2 linked regions of the Anatilimnocola floriformis genome follow. The protein of the gene in region 2 binds, or shares a complex with, the protein of the main gene of each other region. Links are inferred from orthologs where the notes say so. Each region holds a gene or a part of one and is shown on either strand. Other genes may lie near its edges.

Region 1 (4,690 bases), 3.3 Mb from region 2 along the record:
CGTGTAAATCTGAATCAAACTCAACTTGCCGCCAGCCGTCGTAACTTCATTCAGCCGATCGCAAAAGGCTTCGATCTCCGCTGCCGGCGGCGGCTCACCAGCCACGCGCATGAACAGCGACTGAATCACGAGCGGTCGCACTCGCGCTGCCGCAGTAATGTTCTGCAGGATCTGCTCAAAGTGAATCGTCGTCCGATCGATCTTTTTAAAATACTCGGCCGTTCCCGCTTCCAGCTTGGCCCAAATCTCGCCGTTGTTTTGATCGAGCAGTTCGAGCCCGCGCTGCACATGCGGGCGATGAAACATGCTGGCATTGGTGATCAGCACCAGCTTCACCTGCGGCAGATTGTGCTTGCGTTTTAGCGCGGCGACTTGTTCGATGATGTCGGCAAAATTGCGATGCGTCGTCGGTTCGCCATCACCTGAGAAAGCAATGTCATTCAGCCGGCGCAGCTGCGGCGGCGTGTGGCGAAACTTTTCCGTTTCATACAGTTCGCCGCTGGTGACGAGCGACAGAAAATAGTCGAGCTCGCTCAGCAGTTGCGGCAGTTCAACGAACTGCGTATCGCTCGTCGTGGTCCGATCGACCTGGCAATAAATGCAGTCGAAGTTGCAAACCTTGTCGGGGTTAAGGTTCACCCCCAGCGAAATCCCGCCGCTCCGGCGGCTCAGCACGGGATAGACGAACTTGCTCGACGCGAAGTGACGTTGGTGCTGCGTGTGTAAGACGTCGAGGGTCATGTTTGTGTCTTACTCCCTCTCCTCGGTACGCCGGGGAGAGGGGCGGGGTGAGGGGCTGAAGCGGAGTTGACTCCAGTCGCAGCCCAGCCCCTCACCCTAACCCTCTCACCGGAATACCGAGGAGAGGGAACAAGAAAATTAAAGCTTCTTCAACTGCGAAAACTCATCCAGCGTCACGGTCGTCAATTCGCCCCCTTCGCGTTCGATCACCAGCACGTCGCTGAAGACCTTATCGTCGGTGTTGCGGCGGAAGTGCAAGCTATGGCGGCGGCGTTCCTTACGCACGACCTTGCCGATCGTGGTGGTGTGCCACTTGCGAAAGCCGACCTTCACTTCGTGGTCGCACTGCACCCGGTCCCCGGGCTGCAACTCGGCAAACAACTCCAGCATTTCGGCTTGCGACATGGGCTCTTCCCGCGACACGGATTTCCTGAACGACGGACCTATTATACCGGCCAGCCGCTAGGTCCGGGAGGGCGTTCCGGCCGCGTTTTGCCCGGCTCAAGCCGCGGTTCGCTGCAGATACGTCTTCGCCGAATCAGCCATCGTCACCAAGGCCGCCCCCATCATGATGGCATCCTTGATCACCAGTCGACCGGCGCCACTCAGATACGGAAAACCATGCTGGGCGTCACCGAGAGCCGGCACCCAGCATTCGGGCGTCGTGATCAAGAATGAGAGGGTGACAAACGACATGGTGAAGACCAAAAAGCTTCCAACTGCCGCTACTTGTGGCAGCCATGGGTTCGTGCCGATCAGCAAGCCATAGATCACGATGACCGAGCCCAAGCCGTAAGCAAACACGTACGTGCCATTCTGTTCGTGCCACTCCCGATTGGCGGGCACGAGAGCCCCCTCCGGATTCTTGTGCGATTTGTAATTCGCCGGATCTTTCAACAAGAAGCTCATGAACGGGCTGTTGGCGACGAAAGGGATAATGCCGTCGGCTTCGTAGCGAAAAGCTTTCAAACCACCGATCCAAAGCAGTACCACCATCAAGCCGATGCGGGTGACGGTCAGGCCGATGCGATCGAGACGGGCGGCAGCTTCGAAAATGCGGCGAATGAACATGGGAGATTTCCTTTGTCTTCGGTGGTTCTGTTTGACAAAGGAAGTATCGGCGCGGCCCCGTCATTCGCGAATGGACGGAGGGGCGAATCTCATGGACAAATTGCTCCCGCCGCGAATTTCCGTCTCAAACTCCCGAAAGAACTTCGGCGAGACGCCCGTTTCCTGCTTGAACAATCGGCTGAAATAAAACTCGTCCTTAAAGCCGGTCTCGCGCGCGATTTCCTTTACCGGCCGCAGGGTGTGAAGCAGCTGCCATTTGGCATGCGTCAATAATCGCTCGCGAATCAAATCGGTCAACGTCTTGCCAAGCTGCTCGCTCACGCACCGGCCAAGAGTTTTCGGCGTGACGTGCAACAGCTCGGCGTAATCCTTGGGCGTATGCAACGTGCAGTAATGTTGCTCGATCAACTCGCGCAGCTGCGCAATCAGCGGATGCCGAAAACCGCGATCGTCAGGAGAACAAGCGAGCGACTGCTGCGTCTTCTGCCGCGTAGCGGCAATCAGCAAGAGCTTTAGCAACGACAAGGATGCGTCTTCATAGGCGGTCGCTTGCTCTCGCTGTTCCTGAGCGAGTTGCCGGAGCAAGTCAGCAACCTGCGGACGAGCGGTTTCGTTCAAAGCAACCAACGGCGGACCATACAAATCGTTGAACAGCGCGCCACTGCAACCGGTCTCGGCATGAAAGGTTTCGACGCAGAGAAAATTAGCGTGAAACTGAATCTCCGTCGCCTCCCACGCACTCCGTGCAGCAAACTTCAGTTGCTGATAAGGGACGAAGAACAGCAACTGACCAGCGGCAAACTCATAACTGCCAGAACTGACGGCGAACTTTCCTTCGCCGCCTTCGATCGACCAGATGCGAAAGCAATTGGTCCGCGGCGGTTCAAAATTCCGCTCACGAACCGAATGCTGCTGAATCGAAATGGCAGGCGCGCCGCTGCGCGGATCAAACCAGTGCGGCGCGGAATTTAATTTCGCTTTCGTCATCCAGCCATTCTACTGCACCAGCTGTTCGTTCTCTTCGGCTGCATGGACGGTAATCTGGCCGGCGTCCTCGAGCTTCCGCACAACGTCGACAATCTGTTGCTGCACGGCTTCCACTTCAGAGAGCTTTTTCGCGCCCAGGTATTCGATTTCTTCCTTGAGCGTTTGAGCAGCGCGCGTGGACAGGTTGCCGAGGACTTTTTGTTTGAGCTCGGGGCTGGCACCCTTGAGGGCCATAGCCCATTGCGAAGTTTCGACGTTCTTGAGGACCGATTGAATGTCCTTGTCGGTGAGCTTGCCGATGTCGTCGAAGACAAACATCAAGCGGCGGATCTCATCGACGAGCTCGGGATCTTCTTGCGAGAGGCTTTCGAGGAGCGAACGTTCGGTCGCGCGATCGGTAACGTTCAAGATCTCGGCCACGCTATTTACGCCGCCCGCTTTTTCGAACGATTGATTCATCAAGTTCGCCATTCGGCTCTCGAGGCCGCGTTCGACTTCGGAGATCACTTCCGGATTTGTTTGCCCCATGTGGGCAATGCGGCGAATGACTGACAGCTGCCGTTCGGCGGGCAAGCCTTTGAGAATTTCCGCGCCATACGCGCTCGGCAGGTGCGAGAGGATAAGGGCGATGGTCTGTGGATGCTCGTCCATGATGAACGTGAGCAAGTTCTGCGGGTCGACTTTTTTCAGAAAGCCGAACGGTAATGACTGAATTGACTGACGCACATTTTCGAGCGTCTTGCCGGCCTGGTCGCCGAGGGCTTTGGAGACGAGCTGCGAAGCAAACTCGAGACCGCCGCCGGCCACACCGAGCGCGGCGGGGTTCACGCCGGCAAATTCTTGAATGACGGTTTCCTGCTCGGTCCCCGACAGTCTGCCGAGCTTGGCGATTTCGATCGAGACCACTTCGACTTGCTTGGGCGTGAGCTTGGCGAGGAGCGCAGCGGCGTCTTCCTCGGGGAGACTCATCAGCAGAACAGCAGCTTTTCGCAGATCGGACATTTTGATCTATCCCAACAATTCGGCTCGCAAACCGGGCGCAGGCGCGGAGTATCGTTGGCCGCAACGAAACGGTCTAGGGCAAAATTGCTAGCAACGGCCAATTCAAGTGCAGTGGGCGAATCCAGTGGCGTCCGCTATTCTCCTGCTACTTTCTACGCACTCCTCTCTACTTTCCTTTCCCTGGGATGGCTGGAGAAAAAGGAGGGTAGAGAGGGGTGAGTAGAAAGTAGATTTTTGTAGGGAAGTATGGAAACTTCATTACACCGCCAACTGAAAGCTCTTTACGCCGGCGAGCACGCCGCGAGTGAGCAAGAGTCGCGGAAGTTCGCGGGCTATCGAATCGATGTCGTTCGTGGCGACGAACTCGTCGAGATTCAGCACGGCTCGCTCGGCGCCATTCGGAACAAAGTGGCCAAGCTGCTGGAAAAGCATCCGGTCCGCGTGGTGAAGCCGCTGATCGCCCGCAAGACGCTGATCAAACTCGAAGGCGAGGACGGCGGCGAAATCAGCCGGCGACTCAGCCCCAAGCGCGCGACCGTTCTCGATCTGTTTCACGAGCTGGTTTATTTCGGCTCGGTCTTTCCGCACCCGCGGCTGACGCTTGAAGTGCCGCTCGTCACCGTCGAAGAACGCCGTATTCCCGGCCACGGCAAGCGGCGTCGCTGGCGGCGAGACGATCACGTCACCTACGACCTGAGCATGGTCGACGTCGTCAGCACGCATATCTTTCAAACCAACGGCGACCTGCTCGCGCTCTTGCCAAACGATCTGCCGCAACCATTTCACACGGGCGATCTCGCTCAGGCAATGCAGATTCAACGCTGGATCGCGCAGCGAATTGCTTACTGCTTGCGTAAGACCGGCGGCGCAAACATGGTCGGCAAAATCG
Region 2 (5,914 bases):
TGGCATCGCTGGGAAACCGTTTCACGGCAGCCGCGATTTCTTCGGCGGCTCGTTCGCGTTTGCCGACTTCCTCGTGGCAACGCATCAAACCAATCGCAGCCGCGGGATTAATCTCACTTTCTTCCGCAAAGGCTTCGCGGGCTTCTTCGTAGCGCCCTTTGAGGAGTAGATTTTGCGCCGCGGTTAGATCGGCTCCATGCGCCGAAAACGCGATCGTCGCACATAATGTAAGAGCGACAAGCAGCAGCCGCCCCCTTACTCGCACGGTCTCGGGGAACGTAATATGGAAGGGTTGGCTTGCGGAACACATGCGTGACCTGTTGAGCCCGATGATCAGCCACCGATTGCTATTTGGCAGCCTAAACCATTCCGCCCCTTGCGAACATGACCGAGCCAAACGCCCAAGATACACAGCCGTTCACGACCGTCGCCAAAGTGGGCGAGATTCCCGAGGGGCAAGGAAACGCGTACGCCGTCGGCGGCCGGATGGTCGCGGTCTTTTGCGAGGACGGCAAGTATTTCGCCATCGACGATTTTTGCCCGCACATGGGGGCGTCGCTCGCTGGTGGCTATGTCGAGAAAGGGGCGGTTAGTTGCCCCTGGCATGCCTGGCGATTCTGCATTCACGACGGCAAATGGCTGGATAACCCGCGGATCAAGATCGATGCCTTCGAGACCCGTGTCGAGGGTGACGAAGTGCAGGTGCGCGTGCTGCCGAAGGCTCCGCCACCGGGTGCGGTTACGCCATCGTAGGGTGGGTCGAGCGGTACTCCGCGAGGCCCACCGGGTTTCACGTTTAGCTAGCAGTTCTGGTGGGCCTCGTGGAGTACCACTCGACCCGCCCTACACAAAGCTCGCATTGACCCAAAACGCGGCAGTGTCGATACTCCGCAGCATTCATTCTCGCGAAAGTCCGTCCATGTCCGCCGTTGCTACTTCTGTTGACCTTGCCAGCTACTGCCGTGAAACGGCGGCCCGCGTGCAGCGTGCTGCCGCCGAACTGGCCGTTTGCACTGGTGCGCAAAAGAATGGTTGGCTGCGAGCGAGCGCTGCCGCGTTGCGAAAAGCGACGGCGGAAATCCTTGCTGCCAACGAACTCGATCTGGCCGCTGCGCCGGGTTATGGCTTGACCGACGCTGCCATCGATCGCTTGCGGCTCACTCCCAAGCGGATCGAAGAAATCGCCATCGGTCTGGAAGAGGTCGCCGCGCTGCCGGATCCGGTTGGCGAAGTGATCGAATCAACGGTTCGCCCGAACGGCTTACAGGTGCTGAAGACGCGAGTGCCGCTCGGCGTCGTGTTTTTCATTTACGAATCGCGACCGAATGTGACAGCCGATGCCGCCGCCATTTGCTTGAAGAGTGGCAACGGCGTGATTCTGCGCGGCGGTAAAGAAGCCGCGCATTCAAGTCGGGCGGTGGTCGATGTCCTCACAAGTTGTGCTGCCGATTTCAACTTGCCGCCGGATGCATTGCATCTGGTCGAAACTCTCGACCGGGCCGCTGTCGGTCATTTTCTCGCCCTGCCGCAATACATCGACGTCGCGATTCCCCGCGGCGGCGAAAGCTTGATCCGCCGTGTCACGGCAGAAGCCAAGATGCCTGTGATCAAGCATTTCGACGGCAACTGCCACGTCTATATCGACGAACACGCCGATGCAGCCATTGCGGAGCGGGTGGTCGTCAATTCGAAGTGTCATCGCCTCGGCGTCTGCAACGCTGCCGAGTCGCTGCTGATTCATCGTGCCGTCGCTGCGAAGTTACTGCCTAGCATTGCCGATGCGCTCACGAAGAACGGCATTGAGATTCGGGGCGACGAAGCGACGCAAAAGTTGATCAACGCGAAGCCAGCCACTGAAGCCGACTACGGCACGGAATATCTCGGCCCGATCATTTCCTGCAAGATCGTCGACTCGCTGCAGGCCGCCATCGACCACATCAATCGCTATGGCAGCAAACACACCGACGCGATCATCACCGGCGATCTCGCAGCGGCCCGCACGTTCACGGCTCGCGTCGATAGTTCCGCCGTAATGGTCAACGCCAGCACGCGGTTCAACGACGGTTTTCAGTTCGGCCTCGGCGCCGAAATCGGCATCAGCACTGACAAGTTCCACGCCCGCGGACCGTGCGGATTGAAGGAACTGACGACGTATAAGTATGTGTGCTGGGGCGAAGGGCAAGTCAGGGATTAGGACGCGTTGTAGGGTGGGTCGAATGTACCACGAGGCCCACCGAACGGACGCAAGTCAAAGGAGTGACCGCAGTGGCCGACGAAGTTCTCAGCCAGGCCGAAGTCGAGAGCCTGCTCAGCCAAATGGAAGCGGGGGGCACGCGCGCAGTCGCCGCTCCCGTGGCACCGGTCCCCGCGGCTGGAGCGATCGCCGCTGGCAAAACGCCTCGACCTCGCGAAAAAGTCACCCCCTACGACTTCAAACGCCCCGAGCGCGTCGGCAAAGAACAAATGCGGGCCCTGCAGTCATTGCACGAGGGCTTTGGCCGAAATTTCGGCGCTGCGATGTCGGCACTTCTCCGCAGCATCGTCGATGTAAAACTCACCAGCGTCGATCAGCTGACCTACAGCGAATTCGTCTTCAGCCTTGAGAACCCGACCTATTTCAACGTCTTGCGCGCTGAACCGCTCGAAGGAAATCTGATTCTCGACATCAATCCCTCGATCCTCTACCCGATCATCGATCGCCTACTCGGCGGCGGCAAGGAAAGCACGCCCACCGCGCGCAGGCCGCTCACCGAAATCGAGCTTCGCCTCGTCTCGCGGATCACGCAGCTGTTCCTCAATGAACTGAAACGTGCCTGGGAAAATGTCCTCACGTTGAAGCTTTCGGTTGAGCGCGTCGAAAGCAATCCGCAGCTCGTGCAAATTGTGCCGCCGAACGAAGTGGTCGTGCTGATCAGCTTCGAACTGATGCTCGGCGAAATCCGCGGCATGATCAACCTGTGCATTCCCTACAACTCGATCGAACGCATCGGCAGCAAGCTGACGTCGAACACCTGGTCGAGCTACGGTAAGCAAAACATGTCGCCCGCGCAGGTCGCCCAAATCAGTCGGCAAATCGATCGCGCCTTAGTCGACGTCGTCGTGACGATGGCAGAAACGAACATCACCACCGAAGACCTCATCGGCCTGCGCGTTGGCGACATCATCACCACCGATCACGATATCCGCAGCCCCCTGCAAGTCGCAGTGCAGGACGTGACAAAGTTTCACGCGAGCCCCGGTGCGTTCAAGGGACAGAAAGCGATCAAGATCGAGGCGACTCTGCCTCCGACGCCCAAGGTTGGTTAGAGCGACTTCGCGACCTTTTCGCTGAGTATCTCGCAAAACGTATACGGGGAAGTGGTAAGATAGTCGAATGCCACCTGCTAATTCCCCCGCTGACAAACCGACTTGGAAATCAAACCCTCGCGTTATCCTCCTCGGTTCGGGAGACCGCCCCAACGTTCCGCAAGGTGCTGAAGACCTACGCCCCATCATCGAAAAGCATAGCCAACTCGTTCATGAGGATCTGCACTTCGTCCCGGGCTCGCTTCCGACTGCGGACTTTGCCGTCGTGCTCGGTGGCGATGGTTCGATCCTCCGCGCCGCAAAGTTGATGGGCGCCGTACAACTGCCAATCCTCGGCGTGAACATGGGGAAGCTCGGTTTTCTCGCCTGGCACAGCCCGGGCGATTTTGCGGAAACGCTGCCTGAGGTTGCGGCGGGAAAATGTCAGATCGTCGAGCATCTGATGTTTCGTTGTTCGCTGGTCCGCGATGGCAAAGTGCTGGAGTCGCATCTCGGCGTGAACGAAGCCGTCATCGCCACCGGCCATCCGTTCACGATGCTCAATGTGCATCTGTATGTCGACGGCGATCTGGCCACGACTTATGCCTGCGATGGCCTGATCATCAGCACGCCAGTGGGTTCGACGGCGCACAGTCTTTCTGCCGGTGGGCCGATTCTGCGCAGTACGCTAGCAGGCTTTGTCATCGTGCCGATCTGTCCGCACACGATGACGGTTCGGCCCGTCGTCGATACTGCCGAGCGCATCTACGAAATGGAAGTGTTGCAGCCGAATCCTGGCACAACGCTGGTTATCGATGGCCGGGTGATCGGCCATTTGCAGCCCGGCGATCGAGTCCGCGTCGAGCGGGCTGATAGCACGTTCAAGCTCATCGCGGCCCGTGGCCACAATTACTACGCGACGCTGCGGGACAAATTGGGCTGGGCTGGAAACGTCTATCGGAAGTAAACTCTCCCTTCCGAAACGCCCAATCATTCATCTCGCAAGGACGCGCCGATGATTCGCACTTCCCTGCTCACCGCCGTTTGCTTCGCCTTCACTGCCACGATCGCGCTGGCGCAGAACGACGCCGAGACCTTTGACCTCGCCTACAAATTCGAGGCCGGTCAGAACTTTCACACCAAGGTGCTGCACCTAGTGACGGTCGAAACGCGGATCAAGGGGCAGACGCAAGTCGCCACCACGCGCAGCCTGTCGACCAAGACCTGGAAGATTCAGAAGATCGCCGACAACGGCAACATTACGTTCGTACACATGGTCGACCACGTCGACATGCAGCAAACAGTAACGGGCCGACAGGAAGTGAAATACAACAGCCTGACTGACAAGAAACCGCCGCACGGCTATGAGCTCGTCGCTGCCGCCGTCGGTGTGCCGCTGGCCACCGTCACGATGGACCGCCACGGCCGAGTGCTGGAACGCAAGGACACGCACAATCAGTTCAATCCAGGCATCGGCGAACTCACCATTCCGCTGCCGCAGCAAAAAGTGAAGATCGGCACGAAGTGGTCGATTCCTGACGAAGTGAAACTGAAGCAGGACAACGGCCAAGTGAAGAAGATCGAAACGATGCAGGTTTACAAGCTGGAAAAAGTGGAAACCGGCGTCGCCACGATCTCGCTCGAAACGCAAGTCATCACGCCGCTCAACGATCCCAAGCTCCGCAGCGAGCTGGTGCAACGGCTGCAGCGGGGCACGATCAAATTCGACCTTGATGCGGGCCGTTTAATCGCCAAGCAGTTTGACATGACCGAAACCGTCATTGGTTTCAATGGCGCCGACAGCCAGATGGAATTTCTGGCCCGTTTCACCGAAGAGCCCTCCACTGGCGTTGCCACGGCTGAAGTGCCAGGGCAACCGGCGAAGCGCTAAGTTTTTCGTACTTGCTATCCGGCAGCTGGCGCAACCGCTCGCTGCTGCTGATACGCGATTTCATACGAACTCTGCACCGGATCGGGCCGTTGTGTTTCGCTGATTTCGCGCAAGGCATTTGCGCAGGCGAGAAACGCATCGACAATCAACGGATCGAAATGGCGTCCCGCTTGTTCGCCGATCATTTGCACAGCTTGCTCGTGCGGAAAGGCGTCTTTGTAGACGCGCTTCGTCGTGAGCGCGTCATAGACGTCGGCAACGGCGACGATCCGGCCGCACAGCGGAATGTCGTTTCCAGCGAGGCCCTGCGGATAGCCCGTGCCGTCGTATTTTTCGTGATGCGTCAGCGCGATGTTGCGGGCCATGCGCAGGAACTTGGCCGTGGGGTATTTATCGAGCGCGGCTTGCAGCGTATCGGCGCCGATTGTGGTGTGCCGCTTCATCACTTCGAATTCTTCGGGAGTGAAGCGGCCCGGCTTCAGCAGAATCGCATCGGGAATGCCGACCTTGCCGATGTCGTGCAGCGGGCTTGTCTGCTGAATCAGGTGAATGAACTCGCGGTCGATCTCGTTCGGGAACATCTGCCGTTCCAGCAGATATTTTGCCAGGCAGCCGCAGTATTTTTGCACGCGCTCAAGATGTTCACCGGTATCGGTATCGCGACTTTCGGCAAGACGGGCTAGGGCAAAGATCGTTACGTCGCGTGTTTCGAGTCCGAGGATTCGTTCTCCCGCGCGA

What was found.
Region 1: the proteins of fliM (region 2) and fliG are in contact, whole or in part, in a crystal structure (PDB 4QRM), measured with the Thermotoga maritima proteins. The link is inferred for Anatilimnocola floriformis from one-to-one orthologs. Residues at the interface, in WP_004081085.1 of Thermotoga maritima: Tyr124, Leu127, Asp128, Ile130, Met131, Gly132, Gly133, Pro134, Glu136, Pro139, Arg141, Thr144, Glu145, Ile146, Glu147, Ser149, Ile150, Lys153; in WP_004082903.1 of Thermotoga maritima: Phe122, Ser125, Glu126, His127, Pro128, Gln129, Thr130, Val133, Glu157, Arg161, Leu164, Leu165, Arg167, Ser169, Glu171, Val172, Glu175, Ile176, Asn179, Lys182.

What each region holds. Positions count from the first base shown.
Region 1 is NZ_JAMLFW010000001.1:1,173,483-1,178,172, reverse strand. What follows is about bases 1,806-4,690. They hold fliG (flagellar motor switch protein FliG), read right to left. Parts: upstream 3,802-4,690; coding sequence 2,809-3,801; downstream 1,806-2,808. Other genes in these bases: M9Q49_RS04840 (hypothetical protein), read left to right, coding at 4,048-4,690; M9Q49_RS04850 (AraC family transcriptional regulator), read right to left, coding at 1,873-2,799; M9Q49_RS04855 (DUF417 family protein), read right to left, coding at 1,806-1,812. In the rest of the region: M9Q49_RS04865 (radical SAM protein), read right to left, coding at 1-741; M9Q49_RS04860 (hypothetical protein), read right to left, coding at 880-1,146; more of M9Q49_RS04855, read right to left, coding at 1,243-1,805. UniProt on the Bacillus subtilis protein: One of the proteins that forms a switch complex that is proposed to be located at the base of the basal body.
Region 2 is NZ_JAMLFW010000001.1:4,464,368-4,470,281, forward strand. Bases 1,344-4,285 are described here. They hold fliM (flagellar motor switch protein FliM), read left to right. Parts: upstream 1,344-2,265; coding sequence 2,266-3,306; downstream 3,307-4,285. Other genes in these bases: M9Q49_RS17350 (glutamate-5-semialdehyde dehydrogenase), read left to right, coding at 1,344-2,194; M9Q49_RS17360 (NAD(+)/NADH kinase), read left to right, coding at 3,374-4,252. Also shown: M9Q49_RS17340 (tetratricopeptide repeat protein), read right to left, coding at 1-310; M9Q49_RS17345 (Rieske (2Fe-2S) protein), read left to right, coding at 385-753; more of M9Q49_RS17350, read left to right, coding at 920-1,343; M9Q49_RS17365 (hypothetical protein), read left to right, coding at 4,301-5,176; M9Q49_RS17370 (HD-GYP domain-containing protein), read right to left, coding at 5,191-5,914. UniProt on the Bacillus subtilis protein: One of the proteins that forms a switch complex that is proposed to be located at the base of the basal body.